DNA from 3 places in the Streptomyces sp. E-08 genome. Region 1 is predicted to be linked to each of the others. Evidence: riboswitches for the same ligand, from Rfam matches in the RefSeq annotation. Region 1 holds a riboswitch; each other region holds the start of a gene.
What was found. Region 1 has a riboswitch for cyclic di-AMP ahead of ACN9MM_RS20815 (M23 family metallopeptidase). Riboswitches for the same ligand answer to the same signal wherever they lie in the genome.
Positions count from the first base shown of each region.

Region 2: another riboswitch for cyclic di-AMP. It lies ahead of ACN9MM_RS15910 (transglycosylase family protein); the one in region 1 lies ahead of ACN9MM_RS20815 (M23 family metallopeptidase).
Region 3: another riboswitch for cyclic di-AMP. It lies ahead of ACN9MM_RS37475 (transglycosylase SLT domain-containing protein); the one in region 1 lies ahead of ACN9MM_RS20815 (M23 family metallopeptidase).

Region 1 covers NZ_CP183971.1:4,520,485-4,524,686, reverse strand. The annotation lists gene ACN9MM_RS20820 (aldo/keto reductase) at 1-802, opposite strand, end outside; gene ACN9MM_RS20815 (M23 family metallopeptidase) at 847-1,938, opposite strand; cyclic di-AMP (ydaO/yuaA leader) riboswitch at 1,951-2,115, opposite strand; gene ACN9MM_RS20810 (PP2C family protein-serine/threonine phosphatase) at 2,317-3,528, opposite strand; gene ACN9MM_RS20805 (MFS transporter) at 3,636-4,202, opposite strand, start outside.
Region 2 covers NZ_CP183971.1:3,506,581-3,510,782, forward strand. The annotation lists gene eno (phosphopyruvate hydratase) at 1-565, opposite strand, end outside; gene ACN9MM_RS15910 (transglycosylase family protein) at 920-1,642, opposite strand; cyclic di-AMP (ydaO/yuaA leader) riboswitch at 1,646-1,819, opposite strand; gene ACN9MM_RS15915 (transglycosylase family protein) at 2,078-3,115, opposite strand; gene ACN9MM_RS15920 (cytochrome P450 family protein) at 3,210-4,202, opposite strand, start outside.
Region 3 covers NZ_CP183971.1:8,198,728-8,202,929, forward strand. The annotation lists gene ACN9MM_RS37470 (phosphoribosyltransferase family protein) at 1-606, shown strand, start outside; gene ACN9MM_RS37475 (transglycosylase SLT domain-containing protein) at 590-1,480, opposite strand; cyclic di-AMP (ydaO/yuaA leader) riboswitch at 1,483-1,641, opposite strand; gene ACN9MM_RS37480 (DUF6197 family protein) at 2,023-2,625, shown strand; gene ACN9MM_RS37485 (phosphocholine-specific phospholipase C) at 2,689-4,202, opposite strand, start outside.

The sequences.
Region 1 (4,202 bases):
GGGCGACGGTGGCGAGCTCCGCCCCGTGCGCCTCGGCGACGGTGTCGAGGGCGGAGAGCACGGCCCGGCCGCGCTCGGTGTCCAGGTGTCCGGCGGCGCCGGAGGCGCGGACGCTGTCGACGGTGGCTCCGGGGCGGTACTTGCCGGTGAGGAAGCCGGCCGCGAGCCCGTAGTACGGGACGGCGGAGAGCCCGGCCCGCTCGACGGTCTCCAGGAGCGGGCCCTCGTAGGTGTCGCGGGAGACCAGGTTGTAGTGCGGCTGGAGGGCGACGTACCGGGCGAGGCCCTCGGCCTCGGCGAAGTCGAGGGAGGCGCGGAGCCGCTCCGGGGAGATGTTGGAGGCGGCGACGGCGCGCACCTTGCCGTCCTTCACCAGCTGGTCGAGGGCCGTGACGATCTCCTCGACGGGGACGGACTCGTCGTCGAAGTGCGTGTAGTACAGGTCGATGTGGTCGGTGCCGAGGCGGCGGAGGGACTCCTCCGCGGCCGCCTTGATGGTGGTGGCGGACAGGCCCTTGAAGTGGGGGTGGGCGCCGACCTTGGTGGCGACGACGATGTCGGAGCGGTTGCCCCGGGAGGCGAGCCAGCGGCCGATGACGGTCTCGGACTCGCCGCCCTCGTTGCCCTCGGCCCAGGCGGAGTAGACGTCGGCGGAGTCGACGAAGTTGCCGCCCGCGGCGGCGTAGGCGTCGAGGACGGCGAAGGACTGGGCCTCGTCGGCGGTCCAGCCGAAGACGTTGCCGCCCAGGGCCACGGGAAAGACGTGCAGGTCGGAGCTGCCCAGCGGGCGGAGAGTGGTCATGTGTGGGTCAACCGCTCCCGCCGCCGGGACTATTCCGGGTCCGCTCAGAGGCTGAGGCCCTTGGAGCGGAGCCAGGCCGCCGGGTCGATGCCGTCGCCGCCGGGCGTGTGGACCTCCATGTGGAGGTGGGCGCCGGTGACGTTGCCGGTGGCGCCGACGCGGCCGATGGTCTCGCCGGTGCCGACGGTCTGGCCCGCGCCGACCGTCATGGACGAGAGGTGGCAGTACCAGACCTCGGTGCCGTCCTCCAGCTCCAGGACGATCCGGTAGCCGTAGGAGCCGGACCAGCCCGCCGACTTGACGGTCGCGCCGTGGACGGCCTTGAGCGGGGTGCCCGTGGGGGCGGCGAAGTCGAGGCCGGTGTGGTAGCCGGAGGACCACATCGAGCCGGACTGCATGTAGGTGGCGGTGAGGGTGTACGAGGAGACGGGGAGGGAGTAGCTCGCGGCGAGCTTGGCGAGGCGCTCGGCCTCGGCCTTCGCCTTGGCCTCCGCTTCCGCCTTCGCCTTGGCTTCCGCCTCGGCCTTCGCCTTGGCCTCGGCGGCGGCCTTCTCCGCGGCGGCCTCCTTGGCCTCGGCCTCGGCGGCGGCCTTCTCGGCCGCTGCCTTCTCCACGGCGGCCTTGTCGGCGGCGTCGGCGGAGGCCTGCTGCTGCTCGGCCTGCTGGAGGATGCGGGCGCGCAGGGCCTCGCCCGCCGCGGGGGCGGTGGTGGCGGCCTGCTCGGCCTGCCCGGTGCTCTCGTCGCCCACGGTGGTGTAGGTGGCGGCGGTGAGCGGGTTCGGGTTGGCGCGGGCCGCGCTGACGACCTCGCTGTGCTGCTCGGGGAGGAGGTCGCCGACGCCGGGGATGTCGTGGGCGTCCGGCAGGTCCAGGTCCGGGAGGTCGGGCAGCGATATGGCCACCGGGGGCTTGTCCTGCGCGGTGGCGAGGCCGCCCGCGCCGACGGCCGCGATCACGCCGACGCCGAGGACGGTGGAGGAGCGTGCGAAGTTGGAGCGCTGCTTGACGACCCGGTGCCGGCCGCCGGAGCGGAGGGAGCCCTCGGTGGGGTTCCACTCGGTGTCCGGGGCGGAGGGAGCCGCACCGCCGCCGAAGGCATCGAAGGGGGCTTCGGGTGCGGGGGTGTTGGACGCCACGTGAGGGGCGCTCCTTTCCTTCCTTCTCGCCTACCGGGTTAGCTGACGGGTTCGGAGCAGGAAGGTCTCCTACGGGCTCGACCGCACGGGTGCGTGGTCCGCACGGGTGCGAAGGGGCCCGATTCACCCCAAGTGGTGGTTCCCCGGTTCCTTTTCAGGATTCGGCGCGTGCGCACGGTGCCGCCTCTTGCGACGGCTGGGACGACCGCGCTGCGTTATCGAACGTTAATAGACAGGGGGTCCCGATTCCAAGCCGTCCCCCTTGATCATTCATTGAATTGAGGGGTAATGGTCCGACTTGACCCCCCTTCAGAACACGCCGCCCAAACCCTCGCGATCTGACGTTATGTCAATTGTTATCGCAGCGGCACCCCTCGACTACGCCTGGTGACCGGGGTCCTCCGGCGGCACCACCGGCATCGTCCGGCGCCGCTCCGGCTGCCCCGTCGCCGGGCGGCTCACCGCCAGCAGCGCCATGTCGTCCGTCGATCCGCCGCCCGTGTGGAGCCGTACGTCGTCCACGAGCGCGTCGAGCAGCTCCTCGGGCCCCGGGAAGATCCGTCCGGCGAGCCGCGCCGCCGGATCGTAGAAGACGCCCTGCCCGTTCCGCGCCTCCGAGAGGCCGTCCGTGTAGAAGAGCAGCGTCGCGCCCGGCGGGAACGGCCGCGCCTCCGCCCGGTCCGGCCACGCCGCCAGCTCCCCCATGCCGAGCGGCAGCGCCGCCTCGCCCGGCTCCATTACGTCCAGCCGCCCGTCCGCGTACAGCATCAGCGGCGGCGGGTGGCCGCGGTTGACGACCCGTACGAAACCGTCGAAGGTCCCGCTCCCGTCGGCCCGCTGGATCTCGGCCAGGACGGCGGTGGTGAACCCCTCGAAGGCGTCGAGCCCGTCCCTGCGGGTGCCCTCCCTGGCCAGCGCCCGTTCGAGGCGCTGCGCCACGCCCTCCAGGGTCCGCTCCTGCTCGGCCGCCTCCCGGAAGGCGCCGATGACGACGGTGACGGCCTCGACCGCGTCCATCCCCTTGCCCCGGACGTCCCCCACCACGAGCCGCACCCCGTGCGGGGTGTCCTGGACGGCGAACAGGTCACCGCCGATGAACGCGTCGGCCTGCGCCGCCTCGTACCGCGCCGCGCACTGCAGCCCGCCGATCCGCTCGGCGGGCGTCGGCAGCACCGCCTTCTGCGCGGTCTCCGCGATGACCCGCGCCGAGGCGAGCCGCTCGCCGCTGCGGCGCACGACCCGGTTGATGAGGACGGCGAGCGCGGAGACGGTGAGGACGGTCAGGGTCTCGGTGAGGGCGGCGACCTCGTCGACGGTGCCGTTGTAGGCGTGCAGCCCGACGGAGGCGAGGACCGCGGCGACCCCGGTGAGCAGGGTCGTCAGCGTGGAGAAGAAGGGCGCGGCGATCAGCGGGGCGGCGGAGAAGAGCGGCGACGCCGTGTACTCGGGGGGCGTCGCCACGTCGTAGGCGACACCGCCCACGATGATCAGCGGGGGCAGCGCGCGGATGAACCGACGGGCGCCGCCGTACTCGGCGCGGCCCTCGCCGCCCCGCCGCCCGCCGCCCGCCGCTCCTAGGGGGTGCCCCACCTGTGCTCTCCTGCCCGGTCCGACCGGCCGCGGTCCGCACCGCGCCCTCCCAGGGTGGCCGCCGCCGCGAGGGGCGGCGACTCCCACGGGGCCGAGTGGCGTACGGGTCAGCCGGCCGCCAGCCGGCCGCCCCGGGCGAGCAGCGCCATCGCCGCCGCGCAGGTCAGGCCCACCGCGCACAGCACGAGCCACGGCGTCGCCGACCAGCCGGTGACGTCGAGGAGCGCGCCCGTCCCCAGGTTCCCGAGGGTGATCCCGACCCCGCAGACCGTGTTGTAGAGCCCGTAGTGGGTGGCGACCCAGCGCCCCCGGGACAGCGCGACGACGGTGTCCATCTCGTACGGGTAGAGCACGGCGTTCGCGACGGACAGCACGGCCGCGCACAGCAGCAGTCCGGCCAGGCCGCGCCCCAGGACCGCCGGAACCAGGAACGCCCCGCCCATCAGGGCCAGCCCGAGGACGAGACACCGCTCCCGGCTGAGGCGGCGCCGGCACCAGGCCGTGATCCGCAGCTGCCCGGCGAGCGCGACGAGCGCCGAGACGACGAACAGCGCGGTCGTCGCCGCCGTGCCGCCCGCCGCGAGCGGCAGCGCCAGATAGACCTGGAAGGACAGCACGTACGAGCCGGTCATGGCCAGCGAGAAGAGCCAGAAGGTCCGGTGCGCGAGGACCGT
Region 2 (4,202 bases), 1.0 Mb from region 1:
GGGTGTGGTAGACCTCGGTGCCCCAGCGGAGGGCCTCGGAGAAGGACTCCGCGCCGATCGGGGCGATCATGAACTCCTGGATGTCGACGTTGGAGTCGGCGTGCGACCCACCGTTGAGGATGTTCATCATCGGAACGGGCAGCAGGTGCGCGTTCGGGCCGCCCAGGTAGCGGAAGAGCGGGAGGTCGCTGGCCTCGGAGGCGGCGTGCGCGACGGCGAGCGAGACGCCGAGGATGGCGTTGGCGCCGAGCGAGCCCTTGTTCTCCGTGGCGTCCAGGTCGAACATGGCCTGGTCGATCAGGCGCTGCTCGGTGGCGTCGTAGCCGACGAGCTCCGGGCCGATCTGCTCGATGACGGCGAGGACGGCCTTCTCGACACCCTTGCCCTGGTAGCGGTTGGGGTCACCGTCGCGAAGCTCGATGGCCTCGAACGCACCGGTGGAGGCGCCGGACGGAACAGCAGCACGGCCGGTGCTGCCGTCGTCGAGGCCGACCTCGACCTCGACCGTGGGGTTGCCTCGGGAGTCCAGGATTTCCCGGGCTACGACGACGTCGATGGACGGCACGAGCATCTCCTTCTGGGATGTGACGCTGGATGTGACGCAAGGTCGGTGCAGGGTCGCTTGGCCTTGCGACAAGAGCCTAACCGGCTCGGGGGCTCCCGCCCGCCGTGCGCCCGCCCCCTGGGACGAAAAAGGACCCAAGGGCACGCATCTCGGGACGAAGGGCCCCGGACCTACTGTGCGGTAACCCTCGGAACCCTCAGGCCCCCCGTAATGACTCGGAACCGTCAGCTTTCCCCGTATAAGGGGAAACCCCGGTCCGGCGCGCACGGGGGAAGGGCACGCCGGACCGGGGTGGTCACCGCGGGAGGGTCGTCGGGGCCGCGTGAGCCGCCGGACTCACGCGGGCCGCCGGGCTCACTTCAGGTGGAGCTGCTGACCCGGGTAGATGAGGTCGGCGTTCTCGACGACGCCCTTGTTCAGCTCGAAGAGCTTGGCCCAGCCGCCCTTGACGCCGTGCGCCTGGGCGATCTTGGAGAGGGTGTCGCCGGCCACGACCTTGTACTCGCCGTCACCCTTCTTGACCGTCTTGCCGGTGGGCGTGGTGACGGTCTTCTTGGCGGCGGCCTTCGGGGCCTGGCGCTGCTCGCTGCGGGTGGTCGGCTGCTCGGCGCGACGCTCCTGCTGCTTCGGGGCGGCCTGCTGCTTCGGAGCGGCCTGCTGCTGGGTCTGCTGCGGGGCGCTCTCGGCGGCACCGCCGTCGTAGGAAGCGCCCGAGAGGCCGACGCCGCAGCTCGGCCAGGCACCCTTGCCCTGGCCCGCGAGGACCTTCTCGGCGATGGCGATCTGCTGGGTCTTCGACGCCAGGTCGGCGCGCGCGGCGTAGGCGGTGCCACCGAACGCGGCCCAGGTGGAGTTGGTGAACTGCAGGCCGCCGTAGAAGCCGTTGCCGGTGTTGATGGCCCAGTTGCCACCGGACTCGCACTGGGCGACGGTGTCCCACTCGGCGGCCGTGGCGGCGGAGGCGGTGCCCGCGGTCAGCAGCGGGGCGGCGACGGCGACACCGGTGACGCCGACGAGCGTGGCGACCTGGGTGGCCTTGGAGGGACGACGGTGTTTGCCCTTGGCGGAAAACAGCATGGGAATTCTCCTCACCGACGCCTGTGAGGTGAGCTGTCGGGTTCGGGCCGGAAAGTTGCCCGGCCGCGTGTCCTTGCACGCGGCTTCACCCCAAGCCGATCGTCGGCCGTCTGTCTCAACGGCCGGGACCGGCACTTACCTTGGGTCCCCCACTCCTGCCTTCGGCGCTTGCGCGACGACTGTTCCCATCGGCCGACGGCAGGATTCGGCGTTTCGGTCGACGGGGCCCGCGGTGGCGAGCGGTGACGACCGTAGACACAGACCCACCGGAAGTTCAAAGAGGCCCATTGCGGAAAAATCGGCCCCGCTTGCCCTCCGGTGGGCGGCGTTTGTGCAGGTGAGAGGTGACGGGAGCAAAGTTTGCGGACGTGACACGCCAGTTGGGGCGAAGAGACCCATGTCTCACTTGCCCAGAACCGGACATAAGCCCGCGAACTAGCCTTCCGTCGCCGTCGAACCCACCGTCAGGTCAAGGCTCTGACCAGGCAGGATGAGGTCCGGATCGATACCCACCGTCTGCCGGTTGGCGTCGTAGAGGGCGGTCCAGCCTCCGGGGAGTTCGTTCTCCTGCACAATGCCGGACAGGCTGTCACCCGGCCGCACGGTGTACTCGCCCGAAGTGTCCTGACTGTCCGTTGCGTCCGAATTCTTCGTGTCGTCAGTCACCGGCGTGTCGTCGACCTTCCCCGCGGACTTCCCCGCGGACGCGTCCACGCCCGACGCGTGCCGACCCGATTCGGCCGAACTGTCCGGCTTGCCGGACTCCTCCGGGGCGGCCTCGCCCCGGTGCTTGCCCGTGCCGGGCGTGGCCGACGGCGCGTCACCCTCCGGCGACCCGGACGAATCCGGCGTACCGGGCGTAACGGATGCGTCGGGTGTGACCGGCGCCGCCGGGGTGGCGGGCGTGGCCGGGGAGGCGGAGGTCGCCGGAGTGGCCGGGGAGGCCGGCGTCACGGGGGCGGACGTGGCGGACCGGTCCGCCGTCCCCGTGGCGCCCGCGGGGGCGGCCGGGGTGCCCGCGGTGCGGTTGGACTCGGGGAGGGGCCCGCTGGGGGTCGTCGGGACGGCGGTCGGGCCGGGGTTCACCCCGGTGGCCTTCCCGTCGTTCTTCAGGCCGGCGATCGGCGCGCAGGTGGCCCACTCGTCGCTGCCCTTGGCAAGCGCCTTCTCGGCCACCGCGATCTGCTGGGCGCGGCTGGCGAGGTCGGGGCTGGGCGCGTACGCCAGGCCGCCGTTCCGCTCCCAGCTGGCCTGGGTGAACTGGAGGCCGCCGTACATCCCGTTGCCGAAGTTGGCGCTCCACTGGCCGCCGGACTCGCACTCGGCGACCCGGTCCCACGTGGCGGCGTCGGCCGCGGAGGCGGATCCCGTGGCGAGCAACGGCAGCGCCATGGCGGATCCGGTCACGCCGGCGGCGACGACGATGGCGGGAGCCTGACGGGGGCGACGGTGTCGTCCGTTCCCGGAACGCATAGGAGGGCCTTTCGCGTGACGGCTGAGACTGCCGGGAAACGTAGCGGCATTCGAACGTCCGTCACAAGTCGATCGCCCCGCGATCACGTGAAGATCACATTTCTGATGAACCGTCAGTGGTCAAGAGGGGTACGGAAGGGGAGAACTCCACCGGAAGCGTGCGCAAGCCCCGCATGATGAGCCCTCCGCGCCACCGCAGTTCGGCCGGATCGGCGGCAAGTCGCAGATCCGGCAGACGAGTCAGCAGGGTCGCGAGCGCCGCCTGTCCCTCCAGGCGGGCGAGCGGGGCGCCCAGGCAGTAGTGGATGCCGTGCCCGTACCCGAGGTGCTGGTTGTCGCGCCGCGCGAGGTCGAGGACGTCCGGCCCGTCGAACCGCTCCGGGTCCCGGTCGGCGGCGGCGAGCACCACGAGCACCGGGTCGCCCGCCGGGATCTCCTGCCCGCCGATGGTCAGCGCCCGCGTCGCGTACCGCCAGGTCGCCATCTCCACGGGCCCGTCGAACCGCAGCAGCTCCTCGACGCCGGTCTCCAGGAGCCCGGTCTCCCCTGCCGCGAGGGAGGCCTGGAGCAGCGCGCGCTGCTCGGGGTGCCGAAGAAGTGCGTAAAGTCCGTTCCCCACCAGATTCACGGTCGTCTCGAAGCCGGCGAAGAGCAGGATGAAGGCCATGGCGGCGGCCTCGTTCTCGGTGAGGTGCTCGCCGTGGTCGGAGGCCTTGATGAGCCCCGAGATCAGGTCGTCTCCCGGCTCCTCGCGCTTGCGGTGGATCAGTTCGGCGAGATAGCCGCGCATCTTCTTCACCGACCGCGCGACCCCGCCGCGCGGCCCGCCGCCGTGCCGGATCATCATCCCGGCCCAGTCCCGGAAGTCGTCCTGGTCCTCCGGCGGCACCCCGAGGAGGTCGCAGATCGCGTAGATCGGCAGCGGGAAGGCGAACTCGTGGATGAGGTCGGCGCTCCCCCTCTCCACGAAGGAGTCGATGAGCCGGTCCGTCAGCTCCTGCACGCGCGGCGCGAACTCGGCGACCCTGCGCGGGGTGAACGCCTTCGACACGAGCCGCCGCAGCCGGGTGTGGTCCGGCGGGTCGAT
Region 3 (4,202 bases), 3.7 Mb from region 1:
CGGCTCGCGGTGCCCGAGGACGCGGGCGGCATCGTCCTGTTCGCCCACGGCAGCGGCAGCAGCCGGCACAGCCCCCGGAACCGGGCGGTCGCCACCGCGCTCAACCGGGCGGGTCTCGGGACGCTGCTCTTCGACCTGCTGACCGAGGCGGAGGCGACCGACCGGGCGCACGTGTTCGACACGCCGCTCCTCGCCGGGCGGCTCGCCGGGGCCACGGAGTGGCTGGCCGCGCGGCCCGAGAGCACCGGGCTCCCGATCGGGTACTTCGGCGCGAGCACGGGCGCCGCCGCCGCGCTGTGGGCGGCGGGCGATCCCGCGTCCCCGGTGAGCGCCGTCGTCTCGCGCGGCGGCCGGCCGGACCTGGCGGCCGAGCACCTGGCCCGGGTGCGCGCCCCGACGCTCCTGGTGGTGGGCGGTGCCGACGCGCTGGTCCTGGACCTCAACCGGCGGGCCCTGGAGCTGCTGCGCTGTGAGAACCGGCTCGCCGTGGTGGGGGGCGCCGGGCACCTCTTCGAGGAGCCGGGCGCCCTGGAGGAGGTGGCGGACCTCGCCACCTCCTGGTTCGCCGGGCACTTCCGGCGGCAGGGGATCAGTACGCCGAGTTGACGTTGTCGATGGAGCCGTAGCGGTCGGCCGCGTAGTTGCAGGCGGCGGTGATGTTGGCGACCGGGTCGAACAGGTCCATGGACGTGCCGGGCACGTGGTAGGCCAGGAAGGTCGGCTCGATGACCTGGAGGAGGCCCTTCGAGGGGGTGCCGGCGACCGCGTTGGAGTCCCAGAGGTTGATGGCCTGGGGGTTGCCGGAGGACTCGCGCATGACGTTGCGGTAGATCCCGTCGTAGGAACCGGGGATGTTTCGCTGGCCCATGATGGCCAGCGACTCACGGATCCAGCCGTCGAGGTTGTCGGCGTAGTTGGTGGCCGCGATCGGGGCTGCCTTGACGGCGGCGGAGGGGGCGGCGACGGCCGGAGCGGCCGCGGCGGCCGAGGAGCCCGTCCCGGTGGCGACGGCAGGGGCGGCAGCGCGGCGCTCGGAGCGGCTCGCCCGCTCGTTCGTGGCGGACTTCTTCGCCTTGGCCTCGGCGGGGACGGCCTTCACGGAATCCCGACGAATCGTCAGTTCAAGACCGGGGTGAATGAGTGACGGGTTGTCACCCACGACGCTCTTGTTGGCGTGGTAAAGGCTCTTCCAGCCGCCCTGAATTCCCTTCTTGTGGGCGATCAGAGAAAGCGAGTCACCACTCACGACGGTGTACGTACGCGCGGCGGCCGGGGCCGTGGGGGCCTTGACGGCGATCGTCGCGGCGGGAGCGGCGGGAGACTGGACGGCGATCTGCGGGGCGCCGGACAGCGGCGCGGCACCGGCGACGGCCGGGGCGATGAGGGGCAGGGTCAGGGCGACGCCACCGGTGCCGACCAGGGCGAGGCCGCGGGAGACGTGGCCGAGACGGGGGCGGCGGTGCTTACCGTGAGCAGGCATGACGGTTTCCTCTCCGGCGCCTGCGGGGTGAGCTGTCGGGTTCGGACGGGAGATGTCCGGCCGCGCGCACGCGGCTGCACCCCGAGCCGTTCCGGATTCCGGACCGGCGTATTCGTGGGTCCCCCGCTCCTGCCGTCGGGTGAAAAGGGAGTTTTACCGAGCGGCGGCAGGATTGGGCGTTCCGCTCGAATGGAGGTGACCGTAGGCCAGTAATGCGATCGATAACAAGGGGAGCGGATGTCGGGTATCGGGAAATGGATCACCGAATTCGCGGAATTCAAGATCGATGCCGCCGCGGGACCGTTGAACTTCCTTGCCCGGTACGGGGTGGGCGGAGATGCCGGGAAGGGGCGGGGCTCGATGAGTGAGTCGCGTCACCCGGGGCACAATGTCCGAATATGGGTTTTAATTCCGTGCTGGGTAAATAGGGCGGAAATCTCCGCGACGGGGCGTTCGGGCGGGCGACTCTCCCGGTGGGTTCAAAAGTCGCAAAACAGACATTCTTCTTGAAGGATGGAGGGAGCCGACCCAGGAGCCGCAACATGCCACCTTCCGCCTCCCTCCTCAGCCCCGACAGCCTCGACCGCGAGGCGGCCGCCCTCTTCGAGAGCGCCACCTGGCAGCGGATCGTCACGGACTGGACCGCCCCCGAGGAACCGCCCCCGGCGGAGGAGGGCTGGCGGGAGCTGCTCAGCGTGCCGGTGGACCGGCTCGTGGCCGACGCCCTGGCCGCCCTGCCGCCGGAGCTCCCCGGCGAGCGCCGGCTCCCGGGACGGCTCGGGGCCGTGCTCCCGGACCGGCTGCACTCCTGGCGCCGCATCGGCCAGGCCCGGCTGCGGCCCTCCGTGCACCTCGGGTACGCGCGCCTGGTGCTGACGGAGTGGGGTTGGCAGAACGCCCCCTACAGACTGCGTGACGTCCGCGGAGCGCGCTGCGTCTGCGGCGCCCTCCTCGCCGCCCACCGCCTCGGCTACGGCGGCGCGGACACCATGAACGAGGCGGCCGCCTGGATCATGACCGAGCTCCGGTCGCGCGGGTGGCACGGCCTGATCGGGCCGTGGAACCGGGCTCCCGGCCGTACGGCCGCCGACGCGGTGGCGCTCCTCGACGCCACGGTCCGCCGCGCCGCGCACGCGGGCCGCTGACCCCGTGCCCGCCTGCCGGGCGGCGACCGGAGGCCGCCGCCCGGCAGGCGGGGGAGGAGGGGGTCAGCCGCTGACGCTCGGGGCGCCGGTCTCGATGTGGCCGGTGTACCGGCGCGACCAGGTCCCGTCGATGTCGGCGAGGACCGTGAAGTCGTACCAGCCGCCGTTGTACGCCACCGCGTTGAAGAAGTCCTCGCGGCTGGAGTTCGCAGGCACCGTGTACGTCCACGGACCGTCCGAGCGGTAGGCGTTCGAGCGGATCGTGAAGGTGACCGGGCCGGCCGAGCTGTTGGTCATCCTGAACCACAGCGCGGTCTTGCCCGTCCCCGACTCGGGTGCGAACCGTGCGGCCACCTCGACGGCCTTGCCCGCCTTGGAGGCGTCCCCGATGAACCGGCGCAGGAAGCGGTTGGGGCCCATCATCGAGATGTCGTACTTCCCCGAACCCGACCCCAGGCCGATGTTGAAGAAGTCCGTGGCCGTGTCGCCGGGGTCGACGGTGTACTGCCAGGCGGCGGTGTCCCGGTACTGGTGCGGATGGATCGAGAAGTGCGCCGACCGCTTGGCCTCCGCGCCCTGGTTGGTCATCGAGAACCAGGCCAGGATCTTGCCCGCGGCGCCGAACTCGAAGCGGTCGAGGTTGCCGTTCGCCTGGTACGGCAGGGCGCGTGCCGGACGGGTGCCGGGCTCCTGCGCGGGCAGTGCGTTGTTCTGCGGGGCCGGGTTCGGCAGCGGGCCGCAGGTGGCCTGCCCGATGACCTTCGCCGTGGAGGGGAGGTCCGCGGGCACTCCGTACACCGGGTGGGCGAAGTCGAAGACGCCGGTCAGATCGCCCGTGACCTTCCGGCGCCAGGCGCTGATGTTCGGACAGGTGGCCGGGGTGCCGAGCGCCGCCGTCCAGGTCTCCATGAAGCGCAGCACCGACGTGTGGTCGAAGACCTCGGAGCTCACCCAGCCACCGCGCGTCCACGGGGACATGACAAGCATCGGGACGCGGAAGCCCAGGCCGATCGGGACGCCGTCCAGGTACTCGCCCGCGGTGCCCGGAGGGGCGACCGGCGGCGGCACGTGGTCGAAGAAGCCGTCGTTCTCGTCGTAGTTGAGGAAGAGCACCGTGGAGTCGAACACCTCGGGGTTCGCGGCCAGCGCGCGGTAGACGAGGTCGACGAAGTGGGCGCCGTCCCCCGGCGGGGCGTACGGGTGCTCCGAGAAGGCCTCGTTCGCGACGACCCACGACACCTGCGGCAGGGTGCCCGCGACGACGTCGGCGCGGATCGCCGCGGCGATGTCGTCCGGCGTCGAGCCGGTCACCTTCGGGACCGAGCCCATGCCCCGGTCGTACAGCGGGTCCCCGGGCCGCGCGTCGGTGAACTTCTTGAAGTACGCGAGGCCGTTGTCGCCGTAGTTGTCCTGGGCGTTCTGGTAGACCTTCCAGCTCACCCCGGCGCGCTGGAGCGCCTCGGCGTACGTCTCCCAGGTGAGGCCCGACTCGTCGCCGCCGTCCTTGCTGGAGCCGTCGATCTTCCCGCTCCACAGGAACGTGCGGTTGGGGCCCGTGGCGCTCAGCGTCGAGCAGA